DNA from 3 places in the Nocardiopsis sp. LDBS0036 genome. Region 3 is predicted to be linked to each of the others. Evidence: riboswitches for the same ligand, from Rfam matches in the RefSeq annotation. Region 3 holds a riboswitch; each other region holds the start of a gene.
What was found. A riboswitch is a leader RNA that binds a small molecule or an ion and turns the genes downstream of it on or off. The one in region 3 is predicted to bind cobalamin.
Positions count from the first base shown of each region.

Region 1: it holds a riboswitch for cobalamin, as region 3 does, so the genes downstream of both, UIS43_RS01810 (VWA domain-containing protein) here and metE (5-methyltetrahydropteroyltriglutamate--homocysteine S-methyltransferase) in region 3, are expected to answer to the same signal.
Region 2: it holds a riboswitch for cobalamin, as region 3 does, so the genes downstream of both, UIS43_RS01835 (nitrite reductase) here and metE (5-methyltetrahydropteroyltriglutamate--homocysteine S-methyltransferase) in region 3, are expected to answer to the same signal.

Region 1 covers NZ_CP141103.1:468,370-474,632, reverse strand. The annotation lists gene cobM (precorrin-4 C(11)-methyltransferase) at 1-67, shown strand, start outside; gene cbiE (precorrin-6y C5,15-methyltransferase (decarboxylating) subunit CbiE) at 189-1,598, opposite strand; cobalamin riboswitch at 1,647-1,791, shown strand; gene UIS43_RS01810 (VWA domain-containing protein) at 1,825-3,918, shown strand; gene cobO (cob(I)yrinic acid a,c-diamide adenosyltransferase) at 3,918-4,532, shown strand; gene UIS43_RS01800 (cobyrinate a,c-diamide synthase) at 4,703-6,263, shown strand, end outside.
Region 2 covers NZ_CP141103.1:476,530-482,792, forward strand. The annotation lists gene UIS43_RS01825 (precorrin-2 C(20)-methyltransferase) at 1-372, opposite strand, end outside; gene UIS43_RS01830 (precorrin-8X methylmutase) at 369-1,034, opposite strand; gene UIS43_RS01835 (nitrite reductase) at 1,031-2,038, opposite strand; cobalamin riboswitch at 2,092-2,300, opposite strand; gene UIS43_RS01840 (AAA family ATPase) at 2,505-5,837, shown strand; gene UIS43_RS01845 (CsbD family protein) at 6,121-6,263, shown strand, end outside.
Region 3 covers NZ_CP141103.1:6,059,700-6,065,962, forward strand. The annotation lists gene UIS43_RS25765 (polysaccharide deacetylase family protein) at 1-1,294, opposite strand, end outside; gene UIS43_RS25770 (polysaccharide deacetylase family protein) at 1,566-3,155, opposite strand; cobalamin riboswitch at 3,434-3,597, shown strand; gene metE (5-methyltetrahydropteroyltriglutamate--homocysteine S-methyltransferase) at 3,762-6,062, shown strand.

The DNA.
Region 1 (6,263 bases), 960 kb from region 3:
GCTCGATCCCGGGGCGGGCGGTGAGTCCTACCTCTACGACCCGGCCCGGCCGCGGGCCAGCGGGTAGGGAGGGCCCCGAAGGGGTTCCGGAGGCTCCGCGGGCGGGTTCGCGTGGAGGGAGGGGCGTGCGTGGGGGTCGAGGGCTCCCGTGCCTCCGGCGCCTGGGCGCGAAGCAGCGCAGCGGAGGGTCAGGGCAGCACCGCCAGACACCACTGGGTGACCGTGCGGGCGGGCGTCCAGCCGGTGAACCCGCCGATGGGCGCGGTGGTCTCGACGGCGATCCGGGTCAGCTCGCCCCCGTGGCGCCGGTGGGCGTCGGCGAGCAGGTGCTCGGTCTCCAGCGTCACCCCGTGCACCACGATCCGCCCTCCCGGCCGCAGCGCCCCCAGGCAGGCGTCGAGCACGCCCGGCCGGGTCGCGCCGCCGCCGACGAACACCGCGTCGGGCGCGGGCAGCCCGGCCAGCGCGTCCGGCGCGCGGCCGGTGACCACGTCCAGGCCGGGAACGCCGAGGCGGCCCGCGTTGCGGCCGATCCGCGCGGCCCGTTCGGGGTGGGCCTCCACCGCCGTGGCGGTGCAGGAGGGGTGGGCGCGCATCCACTCGATGCTCACCGAGCCCGCGCCAGCGCCCACGTCCCACAGGTGCTGGCCCGGCGAGGGGGCCAGGCGGGCCAGCGCCGAGGCGCGCAGGTCGCGCTTGGTGAGCTGCCCGTCGTGTTCGAAGGCGTCGTCGGGCAGCCCCGCGACCAGGCCGTGGCCGGGCGGGCCCAGGAGTTCCAGGGCCAGCACGTGCAGCGGGGGCACCGTGCCGGGAGGTGACGCGAGCCAGTGGTCGGCGGTGGTCTCCAGGCGCGACTCGGAGTCCGCGCCCAGGTCGCCCAGCACGGTCATCCGGCTGGCGCCGTAGCCCGCGCCGACCAGCAGGGCGGCGACCGCGGCGGGGGTGGCGCCGTCGGAGGAGAGCACCAGGACGCGGTGGCCGGGGGCGAGCTGGCGCAGCAGCAGGCGGGGGTCGCGGCCGACCAGGCCCACCACCGCGCAGCGTTCGGCGGGCCAGCCCATGCGGGCGCGGGCCAGGGCGACCGAGGAGACGGCGGGTTCCACCCGCACGGCGTCCGCGCCCAGCAGGTCGATCAGGGTGGTGGCGATGCCGGACACCAGGGGGTCGCCGGAGGCCAGCGCCACGGTGGAGGGGCCGTCAGGGGAGGCGCTGTCGGCGGAAGCTGGGTCGGCGGAGGCGGCGTCGAGCGAGGCCAGCAGAGGCGGCAGGCCCTCGCGCAGGGGTGAGGGCCAGGCCAGGCGGCGCTGCCGGGGCCGGTCGGGGAGCATCGCCAGGTGCCTGCGCCCGCCGAGCACCGTGTCGGCGGCCAGGACGAGCGCGCGCAGCCGCTCGGGCAGGCCGGGCCAGCCGTCCGCGCCGATGCCGACGACGGTGATCCGGCGCCCGGTGGGCGGGGAGACCCCGTCCTCCCGCGCAGCGGCACGGTGGGTGACGGAAGCAGGCTCCGCGCCGCAGGCGTCCGTTGAGGGTGCACCACTCCCCCGCGCAGCGGCATCCGGGCGGTGGTGGGTGACGGGAGGGCGGCTGTCGTCCTTCATTCCTCGGACGCTATCGTGGCGGCAGGCATGAGGTGCCCCAACGGCCCAGCCATCGGAAACGGTGGGGACGGCCGGCGGGGAGAATCTGGGAAGCCCGGTGAGACTCCGGCACAGGCCCGCTGCGGTGAACCGAGCCTTCCGTCCAGGAAGGACCCGGCAAGTCCGAAGACCGGCCTCGCGCCCGTCCCTTACCGATGGCGACATGAGCGGGAGCCTCTACATGCCATTGCGGTCACCGCACTACCCCTTTTCCGCAATCGTCGGCTGCGACGCCGAGCAACTCGACGACCTGGGCCTGTCCCTCGTCCTCACCAGCGTCTCGCCGGAGATCGGCGGCGTCCTGGTGCGCGGCGAGAAGGGCACCGCCAAGTCCACCGCGGTCCGGGCCCTGGCCTCCCTCCTGCCGCCCGTCGACGTCTACCAGGGCGACCGGTTCTCCGTGGACCCCGCCGACCCGGCGCAGCACTCCCCCGACGGGCCCTTCGGGTCCGGCACGGCCGTGGAGAGCCGCCCGGTGCGCCTGGTCGAACTGCCCGTCGGCGCCACCGAGGACCGCGTCCTGGGCTCCCTGCACCTGGAACAGGCCCTCACCCACGGCAGGGTCGCCTACGAACCCGGCCTGCTGGCCCGGGCCCACCGCGGCATCCTCTACGTCGACGAGGTCAACCTCCTGCACGACCACCTGGTCGACCTGCTGCTGGACGCCGCCGCGACCGGCCGGGTCACCGTGGAGCGCGACGGGTTCTCCGTGGAGCACGCGGCCCGGTTCCTGCTCATCGGCACCATGAACCCCGAGGAGGGCGAGCTGCGCCCGCAGCTCCTGGACCGGTTCGGACTCACCGTCGAGGTCGCCGCGCCGTCCGAGCCCGCGATCCGCGCCGAGGTGGTGCGCAGGCGCATGTCCCACGACGCCGACCCCGCCGCCTTCGCCGGGCGCTACCACGGGGCCGAGAAGGCGCTGGCCGAACGCATCGCGGCGGCCCGGGAGGCACTGGGCCGGGTGCGCCTGTCCGAGGCCGCGCTGCTGAAGATCGCCGAGGTGTGCGCCGCCTACGACGTGGACGGCCTGCGCGCCGACATCGTGACCGCGCGCACGGCGATGGCGCACGCGGCCTGGTCGGGCCGAACCTCGGTCACCCGGGCCGACATCCGCCGCGCAGCCACGCTCGCCCTGCCGCACCGGCGCCGACGCAACCCCTTCGACGCGCCGGGACTCGACGAGGAGCTCCTGGACCGGATCCTGGGCGACGAGGAACCGCCGCCCGACCCCCCGGAGCCGCCGGGCCCGCAGGGGACCGACGACGGCGACGATTCCGAAACCCCGTCAGACACACAGGACCCACAGGATCCCTCCGACAACGCCAGTCCCCCGGACAACGCCGGGGACACCGGGGAAGCCGAGACCTCCGGCGGCGAACAGCCCGACCCGGAGCGCTCCCCCGCCTCAGCCGAGCACGCGCCCGAGGATGCCGAGGGCGACTCCCCCGAACCCCGCCCCTCCGGCGCCTCCCCGACCACCGCCAGGGCCGCCGCCCCCTACCGGACCCGGCTGCTCACCGTGCGGGGCTCCGGCGAGGGCGCCGACGGCAGGCGCAGCCGGGCCGTCGGCACGCGGGGCCGGCGGATCGGCGCCGCCGAGCCCGGCCGGGGTGCGGGCAGCGCGGTCCACCTGGTGGAGACCGTGCGGGCCGCCGCGCTGCGGCCCCAGGGCGGCGGCCGACTGCGGCTGCGCCCCCGCGACCTGCGCGTCGCGGTCCGCGAGGGTCAGGAGACCAACCTGGTGCTGTTCTGCGTGGACGCCTCCGGCTCCATGGCGGCGCGCAGGCGTATGACCGAGGTCAAGACCGCGATCCTGTCCCTGCTCCTGGACGCCTACCGGCGCCGCGACAAGGTCGGCCTGGTCACCTTCCGGGGACGCGAGGCCGAACTCACGCTGCCGCCGACCCGTTCGGTGGACGTGGCCGCGGCCCGCCTCGACGACCTGCCCGCCGGGGGGCGCACCCCGCTGGCCGAGGGCCTGGAGGAGGCGGCCCGCGTCCTGCGCCGCGAGCGGCTGCGGGACCCGAGGCTGCGTCCGCTCCTGGTCGTGGTCACCGACGGCCGGGCCACCGGCGGCAAGGGGGCGGTGGGCCGCGCGATGGCCGCCGCCGACCACGTCGCCGGACTGGGCGTGACCACCGTCGTGGTGGACGGGGAGTCCGGGCCGCTGCGCCTGGGCCTGGCCGCCTCCCTGGCCGCCCGCCTGGGCGCCGACCACATGCCCGTCAGCGAGGTCAGCGCCGACGCGCTGGGCACCGCCGTACGAGAGAGGGCCGCCTGATGCCCAAGGGACAGCCGCTCGTCGTCCCCGACGACGGGCTCACCACGCGCCAGCGCCGCAACCAGCCCGTGTTCGCCGTGCACACCGGTGACGGCAAGGGCAAGTCGACCGCCGCGTTCGGCCTCGCGCTGCGCGGCTGGAACCAGGGCTGGCGGATCGGGGTGTTCCAGTTCGTCAAGTCGGCGAAGTGGCGCATCGGCGAGCAGACCGTGCTGGAACGCCTGGGTGAGCTGCACGAGCAGACCGGCGAGGGCGGTCCGGTCGAGTGGCACAAGATGGGTTCGGGCTGGTCGTGGAGCCGTCGCAAGGGCGACGCCGAGGACCACGCGGCGGACGCCGCCGAGGGCTGGGCGGAGATCAGGCGAAGGCTCGCCGACCAGACGCACGACCTGCTCATCCTGGACGAGTTCACCTACCCGCTCAACTGGGGCTGGGTCGACGTCGAGGACGTCCTGGCCGCCCTGCGGGACCGCCCCGGCCGCCAGCACGTGGTGATCACCGGCCGCCGCGCCGACCCGCGGCTGCTGGAGGCCGCCGACCTGGTCACCGAGATGACCAAGGTCAAGCACCCCATGGACGCCGGGCGCAAGGGGCAGCGGGGCATCGAGTGGTGACCTCCCGGGGCACCTCGGAGGGTTCGCGAAGCCGGACGGCCGGGCCCGCGGAGGCCGCCGGGGAGTACGCGGGAACCGGAGAAGCGGGGGCCGGACCGACGCCGTCGGCCCGGCCGACAGGGCTGCTCCGGCCGACACCGCGTGCACGGCCGACGGCGCTGCCCCGGCTGATGATCGCCGCGCCCATGACCGGGCAGGGCAAGACCACGGTCGCGACCGGGCTGATGGCGGCGCTGCGCGACGCCGGGTACGCGGTGAGCGGCCACAAGGTGGGCCCCGACTACATCGATCCCGGCTACCACGCCCTGGCCACCGGGCGTCCGGGCCGCAACCTCGACCCGCACCTGGTCGGCGTGGAGCGGATGGCGCCGCTGCTGCTGCACGGGGCGCGCGGCGCGGACGTCGCCGTCATCGAGGGTGTGATGGGCCTGCACGACGGGCGGCTGGGCACGGACGGGTTCGCCTCGTCCGCGCACGTCGCGGCCCTGACGCGGACACCGGTGGTGCTGGTGGTGGACGTGTCGCGGATGTCGCGTTCGGTGGGCGCGCTGGTGGCGGGGATGGCCGCCTACGACCCGGCGGTCGAGGTGGTCGGGGTGATCCTCAACCAGGCGGGTTCGGTGCGCAACGTCGCCGAGATCACCCGGGCCACGCACCTGCCCGTCCTCGGCGTGGTCCACCGCGACGAGCGGCTCGCCAGCCCGTCCCGGCACCTGGGACTGGTTCCGGCGTCGGAGCGGGCGGAGTCGGCGCGCGTGGTCGAACGGCTTGGGGAGCACGTCGCGCGCCAGGTGGACCTGGACGCGCTGCTCGCGGTGGCCCGTTCCGCGCCCGCGCTGGACGCCCGGTCCTGGGATCCGGCACTGGCACTGGGAACACCCGCTCCGGGGTCCCTGCCCGAGGACCCGGCACAGGCGCGGGAGACATCGGTTCCCGGTACTCCGCTCGAAGGTCGGACACGGGCATGGGAAAACTCGGGTCCCGGCACCCCGCCCGAAGACCCGGCGCGGACGCGGGAGGAGTCCCAGGCTCCCCACGCAGCCCACACGGACCACGAGACCCACACGGTTCGTGCCCCCGGAGGACCCGGTGAGCGCCACACAGCCCACACCGACCACGGACCCCACGAACCCCCCGCGTCCCGGCGGCCGGTGGTCGCGGTGGCGGGCGGCCGGGCCTTCACCTTCCGCTACGCCGAGACCGAGGAACTGCTCACCGCCGCCGGGTGCGAGGTCGTCGCGTTCGATCCGCTGGGCGACACCGCGCTGCCCCCGGGCACCCGGGGCGTCTACCTCGGCGGCGGCTTCCCCGAGGTCTACGCCGGTGAGCTCGCCGCCAACCGCGGCCTGCTGACCCAGCTGCGCGAGGCGGCGCGGGACGGGGTGCCGACCGTCGCCGAGTGCGCGGGTCTGCTCTACCTGGCCGAGTCCCTGGACGGCGAGCCCATGGCCGGGGCCGTCCCCGCGCGCGCCCGGATGACGGGGCGGCTCACCCTGCGCTACCCCGAGGCGGTCTCACCGGGGGACACCCTGCTGACCCGGGCCGGAGAGCGGGTCACTGGGCACGAGTTCCACCGCACCGCCCTGACCCCCGGTGCCCGCGGCGACCTCCCGGCGTGGGAGATCGAGGGAGCGCCGGAGGGTTTCGCCTCACCGACGCTGCACGCCTCCTACCTGCACGTCCACTGGGCCGGACACCCCCGGCTCGCCGCCCGCTTCGCGGACGCCGTGC
Region 2 (6,263 bases), 970 kb from region 3:
CTCGGACAGCCGGTCGTGCATGTACATGTACGACCCGTAGAACAGCGGATCGCCCTCGGAGAGCAGGACGACGTCGCGCCCGGCGTCCAGGTGGGCGGCCAGCCGGGCGGCGGACTCCTCGTAGAAGTCGGCCAGCGCCCCCGCGTAGCCGCCCGGGTGGTCGGTCGCCCCGGTGGTCACCGGATAGGTCAACCGCTCCTCGACCACCCCGTCCGGGATCAGCGCGTCGGCGATGCGGCGGGCGTTGGACTCCTTGCCCACACCCGCGTGGTAGGCGACGACGTCGGCCGCGGCGATGAGCCTGGCCGCCTTGAGGGTGATCAGCTCGGGGTCGCCCGGGCCGACGCCGACGCCGTGGAAACGGCCGGTCACTCTTCCTCCTTGGCGAGTGCGTTGAGGGCCGAGGAGGCCATCGCCGAACCCCCGCGACGGCCGCGCGCGGTCACGTAGGGGACGTCGAGGCCGTGCCGGTCGCGCAGCTCGGTCAACGCCTGCTTGGACTCGGCCGCGCCGATGAAGCCGACCGGGCAGCCGACGATCGCGGCGGGGCGCGGAGCGCCGTCGATCAGCATCTCCAGCAGGTGGAACAGGGCGGTGGGCGCGTTGCCGACGGCGACCACGGCGCCGTCGAGCAGCGGCTCCCACAGCGACACCGCGGCGGCCGTGCGGGTGGTGCCCCACTCCCGGGCCAGGCCGGGCACCCGCTCGTCACCCAGGAGGCAGAGCACCTCGTTGTCGCTGGGCAGGCGGCTCGCGGTCACGCCGGAGGCCACCATGCGCGCGTCGCACAGGATCGGCGCACCGGCCCGGAGGGCGGCGCGCGCCGCGGGGACCAGGTCGGGGTGGACGACGAGGTCGTCGGCGAGGTCGACCTGGCCGGTGCCGTGGATCATCCGCACGGCGAGCCGCTCGGCGTTGGCGGGCAGGTGGTCGAGCCGGGCCTCGCGCCGGATGGTGGCGAAGGAGTCGGCGTAGATGGCGGGCCCGTCGTCGACGTACTCGTAGTGCCGGTTCGGTCTTCTCGGGGAGGTCACCGCGCCTCCCCGGGGACGTGGTCGGGCTGTCCGGGAATGTGCTTGTCAGCCGGGACCGGCCTGTCGGGGCCGGGTCCGTGTTCCTCGGGGGCGAGCCTGTGCCGCCCGGACGCGGTCCCGTGTCCTGCGGGGACGAGGACGGCGCGCCACGGCGTGACGACGAGTTCGCCGGATCCGGCCTCGACGGCTTCGGCGGCGAGCGCGTCGGCGGCGGTCCGGTCCAGGCCCTCCTCGGGCACGGGGACGTGCCGTCCGATCCCGGGCACCGGGCCGTGCGGCAGCGGTGGCGCGGGCTCGGGCAGCCCCGGGGCGGGCGGCGCCGGGTCGATCAGGGGCGAGGGGAGTTCGGCCACGTGCCAGGGGGCGTCGGGGCCGTCCCCGCGCAGCTCCAGGAACCGGTCGGCGAGGCGCACGAGCGCGGCCGGGGCCTCCTCCAGCGGTGTCAGCGGGCCCCAGTGCTCCCCGACCCTGAGCTGGGCGGTACGCGCGTCGAGGGCGACCGCCCCCAGGTCGCAGGAGCGCTCCAGCAGGTCGCCGCTTCCGTCGTCCAGGACGAAGAGGAATCGGCCGGGCAGGGCGGCGCGGCGCGGTTCGGCGCACAGCAGCCCGTCCAGCTCGGCGGCCACGGGCCGCAGGTCCGCTCTTCCAGCCCCGAGCCCCGTGCGGGGGGAGACCATGATGTTGCGGACCAGCTCGTGGGAGGGCGAGGGCAGCAGGCCGGTGCCCTCCAGGGCCCGGAGCACCTCGGGGGACAGCCGCCCCCCGCTTCCGGGCAGGGCGCGCAGTTGCAGGTTGGCCCGCCCGGTGACGTGGATCCGGCCGTCGCCGTACTCCCGGGCCACGGCGGCCAGGGCGCGCAGCGAACGGACGGGGAGCCTGCCGCCGACGAGCCGGAGCCGGACCAGCAGCCCGTCGTCGGCGGGCCAGGGCCGCAGGGCGCCCGGGCAGCGGTCGCGCCGGGCGCGGACGGTGGGGGATGGGGATGGGGAGCCCATCGGGGACATGCGCGTCCTTCTGGTCAGGGACCCGTTCGCGGGGTCCTCGGTTGACCTGGCGGCCCGTCACCGCCAGCGCCAGCAGGTCTTCGGACTCGGGATCGACCGGTGCGGAGCGCCTTCCCGGAGCGTGCGCTCCAGTGGCTGTCCCGGGGAACCGCGTCCCCGGGGCGTGCCCGCCCGTCACCCTCACCGCTGCGCGTCAGCCCCGGATTCGCACCGGGTTCCCTGCCCCACGAGGTGGAGTTCGACTGGCTCGACGAGGGTACCGTTCCCCTCCCGGGCCAGGTCCGGGGGCCTTCCCCCGTCGCGGTCCCGGCGTGGCCCCGGCATGGTCCCGGCGTGGCCGGAGGCGGCCAGTCGCGGGCGGGAGAGCGCGGCCGGCACCGCACGACACAACCGGCCGATACGGTACGTACCGCGTATTCCTCGCACGGTCCGCGCCGCCGTGCCCTCACCCCCCGGGAGCCGATGGATGTACACGGTCCGAATCTCGCAGACCGACCCCTACGCCTTCCCCAGTCTGGACGCGGCGCTGCGGGCCCCGATGTACGCGGGAAGTGACCTGTACCTGCACGTCGAGCCGGGCCACTACGCCGAACCCCAGGTGATCGGTGTGAACCGGCACGTCATCGTGGTGCCCCTCCAGGGCCCCGGCACCGTGACGGTCTCGGCGGGCGACACGAACGTGTTCAACGTGCACAAGGGGCGGCTGGAACTGCACGGTGTGCACGTGCGCAACGCATCGGCCGAGTACCCGCCCGTGTACGTGCACCCCGAAGCCTTCCTGAAGGCCGTCGACTGCGTCTTCTCCGCGAGTACGCAAGTGAACGTGAAGAACACCGAAGCCGAGTTCACCAACTGCGGGTTCGCGGGCGGCGGACTCTACATGGACGGCTCCACGGGCAAGGTGGACGGCTGCCGTTTCACCGACGCCGTGCTCGTCGTCGAGGGCCCGGGCTCCCCCGAGATCCGCCGGACCACCTTCACCGGGGGCCACGACACATGGCACACCCTGCACATCTCCAAGGCCTCGCCCACGGTCACCGACTGCGTCCTGACCGACTGCGGAGGGGAGAGGACCCAGGCGGTCCACGTGCGGGACTCCGCCGCTCCGAAGTTCACCAACCTGACGATCACCGGGGACCGGGGCTGGCCGGTACGGGTGACCGGGCGCTCCAGGGCGGAGTTCCACCGCCTCAGGGTGGACGGCGGCCGTGCCGGAGGCGACTCCGTGTACGCCTGGGACGACTCCGAGCTGACCATCACCCACGGCCGCATCACCAACGCCAGGGCCAGCGCCCTGGCGACCGTCGGGGGCGCGTTGACCGTCCGGGACCTGGTCATCGAGGACGTTGCCCGGACAGGCCTCCACGGGGAGGGGGCCAGGGTCAGCGGTGAGGGGCTGTCCCTGGCCCGTGTCGATGGGAACGGGGTCTACGTCGAGGAGTGCCGGACGACGCTCTCCGACGTCGAGCTGCGTGACAGCCCCCAGGAGGCACGGGAGAAGTGGAGCGTGTTCGCCGCGCAGAAGGGGAGGTTCGAGGTCACCGGGTTGCGCGCCTCGAAGTCGCCGACGATGGTGCACATCGTCGACGCGCGGGGAAGCCTGACCGATCTGACCGGGGACGACGTCGAGGGCGGCCTCCTCGTCAGGCAGGACAGCACGGTCACGGTCAGCACGGCGACGGTCACCAACAGCAGACTCAACGCGCTGACCGTCAACGAAGGGTCCGAGGTCGAGGTCGACGGGATCCAGATCTCGGACTGTTCCCTGCACGGTGTCTACGCGGGGGGCGAGTCGCGCCTGGTCCTGCGCTCGTCGACGGTGAGCGGGTGCGCGTCGGCCGGAGTCGGCGTGGAGAACGGGGCCGTGGTCACGTTGGAGGACACCGTGGTCCGTGACGGGGACGGCTCCGGGCTGGCCGTGTACGGCACCAGCCGGGTGCGCCTGGTGGGGTGCACGGTCTCCGGCAACGCCGCTGAGGGGGTGGACGCCGAGGACACCGCCACCGTGCAGACCGAGGACACCGAGATCACCGGGAACGGGGGCGGTGACCGGGTCCAGGCGCGGGCCGCGACCGGCAGCGGCGGCGCGGCCGTGCCGGACGCGCCCGAGGGGGAGGTGCGGCCGCTGGAGGAACTGCTGGCCGAACTGGACGCCATGGTGGGCCTGGACGGGGTGAAGAAGGAGGTCCGCGCCCTCGTCAACTTCCAGCAGGTCAGCGTCAAGCGTGCGGCGGCGGGGCTGCCCGCGCTCAACGTCAGCCGCCACCTCGTCTTCTCCGGGCCGCCCGGAACCGGCAAGACCACCGTGGCCCGGCTCTACGGGCGGATCCTGCGCTCCCTGGGCGTGCTGGGGAGCGGCCAGTTCGTGGAGGCCGCCCGCCCCGACCTCGTGGCCGAGCACCTGGGCGGCACCAGCACCAAGGTCACCGAGGTGGTCGAGCGGGCCCGGGGCGGTGTGCTGTTCGTCGACGAGGCGTACGCGCTGTCCCGCAAGTTCGGCAGCGGATCGGACTTCGGCCAGGAGGCCATCGACACCCTCATCAAACTCATGGAGGACCTGCGCGAGGAGGTCGTCGTCATCTTCGCCGGGTACTCCAGCGAGATGCGCGGCTTCCTCGACGCCAACCCCGGGCTGCGGTCGAGGGTCGCCCGCACCGTCGAGTTCGAGAACTACTCGCCCGAACAGCTCACGACCATCTTCACGGGGATGGCGGACAGGCAGGGCTACACGCTGGGGGAGGGCACCCGGGAGCTGCTCATCCGGCACTTCCAGGCGCAGAAGCGCGACGAGACCTTCGGCAACGGGCGCGAGGCGCGCCGCGTGTTCGAGGAGACCGTCCAGACCCAGGCGACCCGGATCGTCGACGGCGACTTCGGTTCGGCGCGGGACCTGTCACTGATCCTGCCGGAGGACCTCGCCGACGTCGTGGACGGCGGGCTCTCCGCCAGGGTCGCGGAGGGGCCCAGGGACGCCGGTCAGGTCGAGGAGCTGATGCGCCGCCTGGACGCCATGGTGGGCCTGGCGGCGGTGAAGCGGGAGGTGGCCGACCTGGTGAACCTGATCTCGGCCGGACGCCGGCGGCAGGCGGCCGGGCTGGAGGCCCCGCTGCCCTCGCGACACCTGGTCTTCGCCGGGCCTCCGGGAACGGGCAAGACCACGGTCGCGCGGGTCTACGGGGAACTGCTGGCGGCCCTGGGGGTGCTCGCCCAGGGGCAGGTGGTGGAGGCCAGCCGGGCGGACCTGGTGGGCTCGTACGTGGGCCACACCGCCCAGCGCACGCGTGACGTGTTCGACCGGGCGCGCGGAGGCGTGCTGTTCATCGACGAGGCGTACGCGCTCGCCCGGCCGGGCGGCAGCGGCTCCGACTTCGGCCAGGAGGCCGTCGACACGCTCCTGAAGCTGATGGAGGACCACCGCGACGAGGTGGTGGTGATCGCCGCCGGTTACACCGGGGAGATGCGCGAGTTCATGGCGAGCAACCCGGGGCTGGAGTCGCGGTTCTCCGGGACGGTGGAGTTCGCCCCCTACGACGCGGACGAGCTGGTGCGGATCTTCGTCGGGATGGCCGAGGGCAGCGACTTCCTGGTGTCCGAGGAGACGCGCGGGGCGCTGGGCGCGCTGGTGGTCGAGCGGGCCGGGGTGTTCGGGGACGGCAACGGGCGCGAGGTCCGCAAGCTGTTCGAGGAGAGCGTGATCCGCCAGTCGCGGCGGATCGAGACGGCGGCCCTGGCGGGGGAGGTCCCCGGGGTGGCGGAGCTGCAGACCCTGCGCCCCGAGGACGTCGTGGGAGCTCCGTAGACCTCATGGGGGGCGACGGCTCCCCCCCCCACGCGGAGCGGTGGGTTCCGCAGCCTTGGAAACACGGCCCGCCCCCGGACGCGGAGGTGGGGCGGCGACGCGCGTTCGCGGGCCCGGCCCCGGTTCGTGTTCGGGCGGAACAGCGGTGGTGACGGCGGGCGTGGAGCGTTTCGAGGGTTTTGCGGGGATTTTAGGGTTTCTTGTTTCGGGCAGGGGACGGGGAGAGGGGCGGTTCGCAGGCCAGTACGCCGCTCCTCACGGGAACCACCGAAGGAGGAAGAGCGTGAGCGCCACCGAGAAGGGCCGCAGCCAGGCCGAGATGGTCAAGGGCAAGGCCAAGGAGACCACCGGCAAGGCCACCGGCAACGACCGCATGAAGAACGAGGGTCGCGCCGAGATGGCCAAGGGGCGCCTGCGCCAGGGCAA
Region 3 (6,263 bases):
CCATGCCCTGACGGCCGATCTCCCCCAGCACCTCCGGTGAACTGTCGCCGAACGGCGGCCGGAACAGCTCCACGGTGTGGCCCGTCTGGCGGCGCACCATCGCGCTCACCGCGGCCACCTGGTGGACCAGTTCCTCCCCCTCGAAGGCATCGGGCATGCGTTCGTGCAGGTGGTTGTGGCTGCCGATCTCGTGCCCCTCGGCGTAGGCGCGCCGGATCACGCTGGGCCGGGTCAGCGCCGGGTTGCCGTTGAGGAAGAAGGTGGCCGCGACCTCCTCCTCCGCCAGCAGGTCCAGCAGCCGCGGAGTCGTCGCCACCGGTCCGTCGTCGAAGGTCAGCGCGATGCACTTGGCCCCGGCGCAGTCCAGGTCGGGGTCTCCCGCCGAGACCGCCCCCGGCACCGGCGGGTCGGCCGGGGGCTCGGCGTCGGGGGCCTCCACGGCCAGCACGGGTTCCTCCGCCATGGCGGCCTCCCGCGCCCGCTCGCCCAGGCCGGACAGCAGGGGCGCGGCCTCCTCGGCGGGCACCACCGCGACCATCCGCCCCGGCTCCGAGGACGGGGGGTGGCCCTCCACGATCGGGGACAGGTGCCCGTCGTCGAACTCCACCACCAGGTCCCCGTCGCCGTTGAACCCCATCGAGTCGTAGGTGCGCATCACCGGTTGCAGCCCCCGCGCGTCCACCGCCTCCTCGTCGGCGAACGAGGCGCGGACGATCCCGTTGAGCTCCCGGAGCGCCGCGTCGTCGGCCAGCAGCTCCGTGGAGTAGGCGGTGTGGCCGGTGGACGCGTCGTACCAGTACGTCCCGTACCCCTGGCGCAGGCCGTGGAAGTCCTCCTCGGTGCGCACCAGGCGCACGCCCAGCACCCCGTCCCCGGCGGCGACCACCTCCCAGTCGACGCCCAGACTCACCGGATCCCGGCTGGCGCCCCGGTAGTCCCGCACCTCCTGGTCCACCCGGGCGGCCAGTTCCTCGGCGAAGGCGTCGGCACCCGAGAACACCGGGTAGGCGACGTCGATCGTGAGCCCCTCGGGCTTGTACGGGTGGTCCTCGAAGTCGGAGGCGTCCCCGCGCCACTCGGTGACCCCGTCCCCCGGCTCCGCCGCCACCACCGTGATCAGTTCCGGGTCCTCACCGCCCCCGGAGGCGATCCCCTCGGTGCCGCACGCGGCCAGGGGCAGGACCAGTGCGACCAGCGCCGCCCCGGGCCACCGGGCTCTGCGTTCCCACGGCCGGTTCCCCCCGGCCCCGGGGCAGGGGGCGGCCTCGTTCGGGTGGACTCGAGTCGACGACAACACCGGACTCCCTCATCCCTCAGCGGGTGGCCAACACGGCTGCTGCTGGGAGCAACATAGGGGACGCCGTCACCCGTCCCGGAGCGGTGACCACATGTGGTCACCGCTCCGGGACGGGCAGCGCGCCGGAGACCGGGAACACCCGTGCGGGTCGTCCTTTCCGTCCCCACCCGGTGCTCCGCACCCCGTGCGTCCCACCGGCCGCGGCCCCGAAGCCCTCCCGGGGCCATCCTCACCCGGAACCGCCCGCCGCGCCGTGACGCCGCGCCCTTCAGGCCTCCTCGGAAGCCTCCTCGGCCCCCTCAGCGGGCTCACCGGCCTCCTCGGAGGGGTCGGCGTCCTCCTCCGGGGCGTCGGGGACCCCGTCCATGTAGCTCTGGCCGGGGGTCGTGGTCCCCAGCAGCTGGGACACCGTGACCATGGTGTACCCCTGCTCGTCCAGTTCCCGGATGGCCGTGCGGGAGGCGTCGACGGTGGTGCCGTGGATGTCGTGCATGAGGATGATCGCCCCGTCCGAAGCGCCCTCCAGCACCCGGTCGTGGATCACCGAGGCCTTGCGGTCCTTCCAGTCGAGGGTGTCCACGCTCCACAGGATCTGGGCCAGGCCCATGTCCGCGGTCACCGAGGCCACGCCCTCGTCGGTCGAGCCGTAGGGCGGGCGCATGAGGTTCATGGTGTAGCCGGTCTCGCGGTACACCAGCGCCTGCACGACGTCCAGGTCCGCGCGCACCCCTCCCGCGCCCAGACCGGCCAGGTCGGGGTGGTTCAGGGTGTGGTTGGCGATCTCGTGCCCCTCCGCGTAGGCGCGCCGCACCGTGTGCGGGTGCTCCATGACGGGGTTGCCGGTGACGAAGAACGTGGCCCGCGCGTCGTACTCGGCGAGGGCGTCCAGCAGTTCGGGGGTGCGCCCGCCGGGCCCGTCGTCGTAGGTCAGCGCCACGCACTTGGTTTCGGGGTCGGAGCAGTCGACCTCGGGGTCCACCGCGGGCACCTGCCCGGGCACGGCGCCCTCCTCCTGGCCGTCCTTGTCGGCCTGGGGCGGGGCGGCGATGGAGAAGTCCTCCACGCCCACGGTCGCGGCGTCGCGCACGCGCAGGCCCAGTTCGGACAGCAGGCCCTCGGCCTCACCGGCGGCGACCACCGCGCGCGTGCGGCCCTCCTCCGCCGGGGCGACCTGCCCGGCGTCGAACTCCACGACCAGGTCGCCGTCGGGGTTGAAGCCCACCGAGTCGTACAGGGAGCTGATCGGGTGGACGACGCCGGGGTCGGCCGGGCCCTCCCCGCCCTCCCCGCTTCCGACGGCGCCGCGCACCAGGCCGTTGAGCTCCTCCAGCTGCTCCTGGCCGCCGACCAGTGCGGCGGAGGGGTGGTGCGCCGCGGTCTCGGTGTCGTACCAGTAGGTGGTGTACCCCTCCCGGGACCCCTCGGAGTCGGTCTCCACCCGGGTCACGCGGACCCCCAGCAGGCCGTCGCGCGCCGCGGTCAGGTTCCACCCCGCCTCGAAGGAGACCGCGCCGGGGCTGGCGGCCTCGAAGGCGTGCACCTCGTCGGTCAGCTCACGCTCCAGGAAGTCGGCCAGCGGCTCGGCGTTGGGGATCACCGGATAGGTCACCGCGACGGAGATCTCCCCGTCGTAGGGCAGTTCGGCCTCCTCCAGGCCCGCCACCGCGGCCGCGTCCACCTCGGTGAGCCCGTCGGGCTCACCGGAGGCCGGGGGCGACGGCTCGCTCTCGGAGACCGGCGCTCCATGCGTCCGCGGCCCGGGCTCGGGCTCCCCGGAGGAGCGGGTGGCCAACAACACCATGCCCGCCAGGACCGCCAGGGCTACCACGACCGTGATCAGGGGGTGGTCCGGTGCCATGGCGAGGCGGGACTGCTTACTCACGAGGGAATCTCCACGTTCATCGCTCAGACGAACGTCCGCGGGGAGCAGAGGGGAGCTCACCCGCGCAACGCTTGACTTCGTGTGTGACGCCGGTCGAAGGACGGGGGTTCTCACCGTCCGGGCCGGGCGCATGGGGCCGCACGCCGGGTACAGGGGCGAAGGGGGCCCTCCCTATACTTGCAGCCGTGGAAGGTACATGATCCACCCCCGCGTCCCGGGTCCGGCCCGGAACGGGCGGGGCGGAACCATGTCGCAAGAGGGAACCCGGTGCGAGTCCGGGACTGCCCCGCAGCGGTATGGGGGAACGAACGTCGCCATGAGCACTGGTAGTGCCGGTCGCGGAGACCGCACACCGGGAAGCGGCGGCCAGTAGGAGGAGCGGTGTCGGCACCGCCCGCGCCCCCGAGTCCGAAGACCTGCCTCCACCCGGCGACGCACCCGCGGCGCCGGTGGTCCCGCGCCCCGAGGGAGGGCCGGAGGCGGTGGCAGGTCCGGTGCGCGCCCGCGGCGCGTCCGTCGGCGTGTCCTCCCCTCTTCTCCCCTCGCGGCCGGTACCCGGCTTTCGACGAGGGAGAGAAGCTCATGACCACGACCCCCGCGCCGTCCGCGGCCCCGGGCGGACCACGCCCCTCCGTGCGCTCGACCGTGCACGGCTACCCGCGCATCGGCCCCGCCCGCGAGCTCAAGCGCGCCTGCGAGTCCCACTGGAGGGGCCGCACCACCGCCCGCGAACTGGACGAGGTCGCCGCCGGGCTGCGCCTGGGCGTCTACGCCCAGCTGCGCGAGGCCGGTGTCGACGACATCCCCTCCAACACGTTCTCCTACTACGACCACGTGCTGGACACCGCGGTCCTGTTCGACCTGGTCCCCTCCCGCTTCGCCCCTCCCGCCGCGGCGGCGGACCGCGAGGAGGAACTGCGCCGCTACTTCGCGCTCGCCCGCGGCGAACAGGGCGCCCCGCCGCTGGAGATGACCAAGTGGTTCGACACGAACTACCACTACCTGGTCCCCGAGCTCTCGCCCGGCAGCCGTCCCCGCCTGGTGGGCGACAAGCCCGTCGCCGAGTTCCGAGAGGCGGCCGAGGCGGGTTTCCACACCCGCCCGGTCCTGGTCGGTCCGCTCACCTTCCTGCTGCTGGCCAAGCCCGCCGACGGCGCCCCCGAGGGCTGGGAACCCGTCCAGCTGCTCGACCAGCTCCTGGAGGCCTACGCCCAGCTGCTCGGCGACCTGCGGGCCGCGGGCGCCACCGAGGTCCAGCTGGACGAGCCGATCCTGGCCACCGACGAGGGCCGCGCCGCCGTCGGCCACCTGGAGCGCGCCTACCAGTACCTGGGCGCGGTCACCGACCGCCCCTCCCTGCTGGTGTCCACCTACTTCGGCTCCATCGGCTCCGCCGCCCTGCGCGTCCTCAAGGACTCCGCGGTCGAGGCGGTCGGCCTGGACCTGGTCACCGACGACGAGGGCGTGGACGACCTGGTGCGGGTCTCCGGCCTGGGTGCCACCCGCCTGGTCGCGGGCGTGGTGGAGGGGCGCAACGTCTGGCGCACCGACATCCCGGCCGCCGTCGCCGCGCTCGGTACCCTGCTCGCCCTCACCGACGAGCTGACCGTGAGCACCTCCTGCTCCCTGCTGCACGTGCCCCTGGACCTGGACGCCGAGCCCTCCCTGGCCCCCGAGCTGCGCGGGGCCCTGGCCTTCGCCAGGCAGAAGGCCGAGGAGACGGCCCTGCTCGGCCGCGTGCTGTCCGAGGGCGCCGAGTCCGAGCACACCGGACGGGGCGGCGTCCGTCCCCCCGCCTTCACCGACGCGCGCGTGCGCGCCCGCCTCGACGCCCTGGGCCCGGACGCCTACGAGCGCCCGCGGGAACGCGGCAGGCCCACCGACACCCCGCTCACCACGACCACCATCGGGTCCTTCCCGCAGACCGCCGAGCTGCGCCGCGCCCGCGCCGCGCACCGCAGGGGGGAACTGGCGGAGGACGCCTACAAGGCCGTCCTGCGCGAGGAGATCGACCGGGTCGTCGCGCTCCAGGAGGAGATCGGACTGGATGTGCTCGTGCACGGCGAGCCCGAGCGCAACGACATGGTCCAGTACTTCGCCGAGCAGCTGGAGGGCTACGCCACCACCGAGAACGGCTGGGTGCAGTCCTACGGTTCGCGGTGCGTGCGCCCGCCGATCCTGTTCGGCGACGTCTCGCGCCCCCAGCCGATGACGGTCGAGTGGACCACCTACGCCCAGTCGCGCACCGACAAGCCGGTCAAGGGCATGCTGACCGGTCCGGTCACCATGCTCGCCTGGTCGTTCGTGCGCACCGACCAGCCGCTGGGCGAGACCGCACGCCAGGTGGCCTTGAGTTTGCGCGACGAGGTCGCCGACCTGGAACGCGCCGGGATCCGCCATATCCAGGTGGACGAGGCGGCCCTGCGCGAACTGCTGCCGCTGCGCTCGGAGCACCGGGCGCGGTACCTGGACTGGGCGGTGGGCTCCTTCCGCCTGGCCACGTCGGGGGTGTCGCCGTCCACGACCATCCACACGCACATGTGCTACTCGGAGTTCGGGCTGATCGTCGGCGGCATCGAGGCGCTGGACGCCGACGTCACCAGCGTGGAGGCCGCCCGCTCGCGCATGGAGCTGGTGCGGGACCTGGGCGAGCGCGGCTACGGGCGCGGGATCGGCCCGGGCGTGTACGACATCCACTCCCCGCGGGTGCCCTCGGTGGAGGAGATCGAGGGGGCGCTGCGGCTGGCGGTCGCGCACATCGACGCCCGGAACCTGTGGGTGAACCCCGACTGCGGCCTCAAGACGCGCGGTTACGCCGAGGCCGAACAGGCCCTGCGCAACATGGTCGAGGCGGCCCGCCGGGTGCGCGCCGACCTGGCGTGAGCCCGGCGGTGTTTTTGTGGACCTCCGCTTCGCCTCGGTCCGTGTCCGGGCGCCCGGAGAACGGGAATCGGGTTGAAGCAGGCACAGTGGCGCCTCCGGTGAGACGGCTCGTGCCCACACCGTCGCCCGCCACCACCCTCAACGGACGCCTACGGCGCAGTCCTGCTTGCAGTCTCACCTCCAGCCCCTCCAGAACCCCGT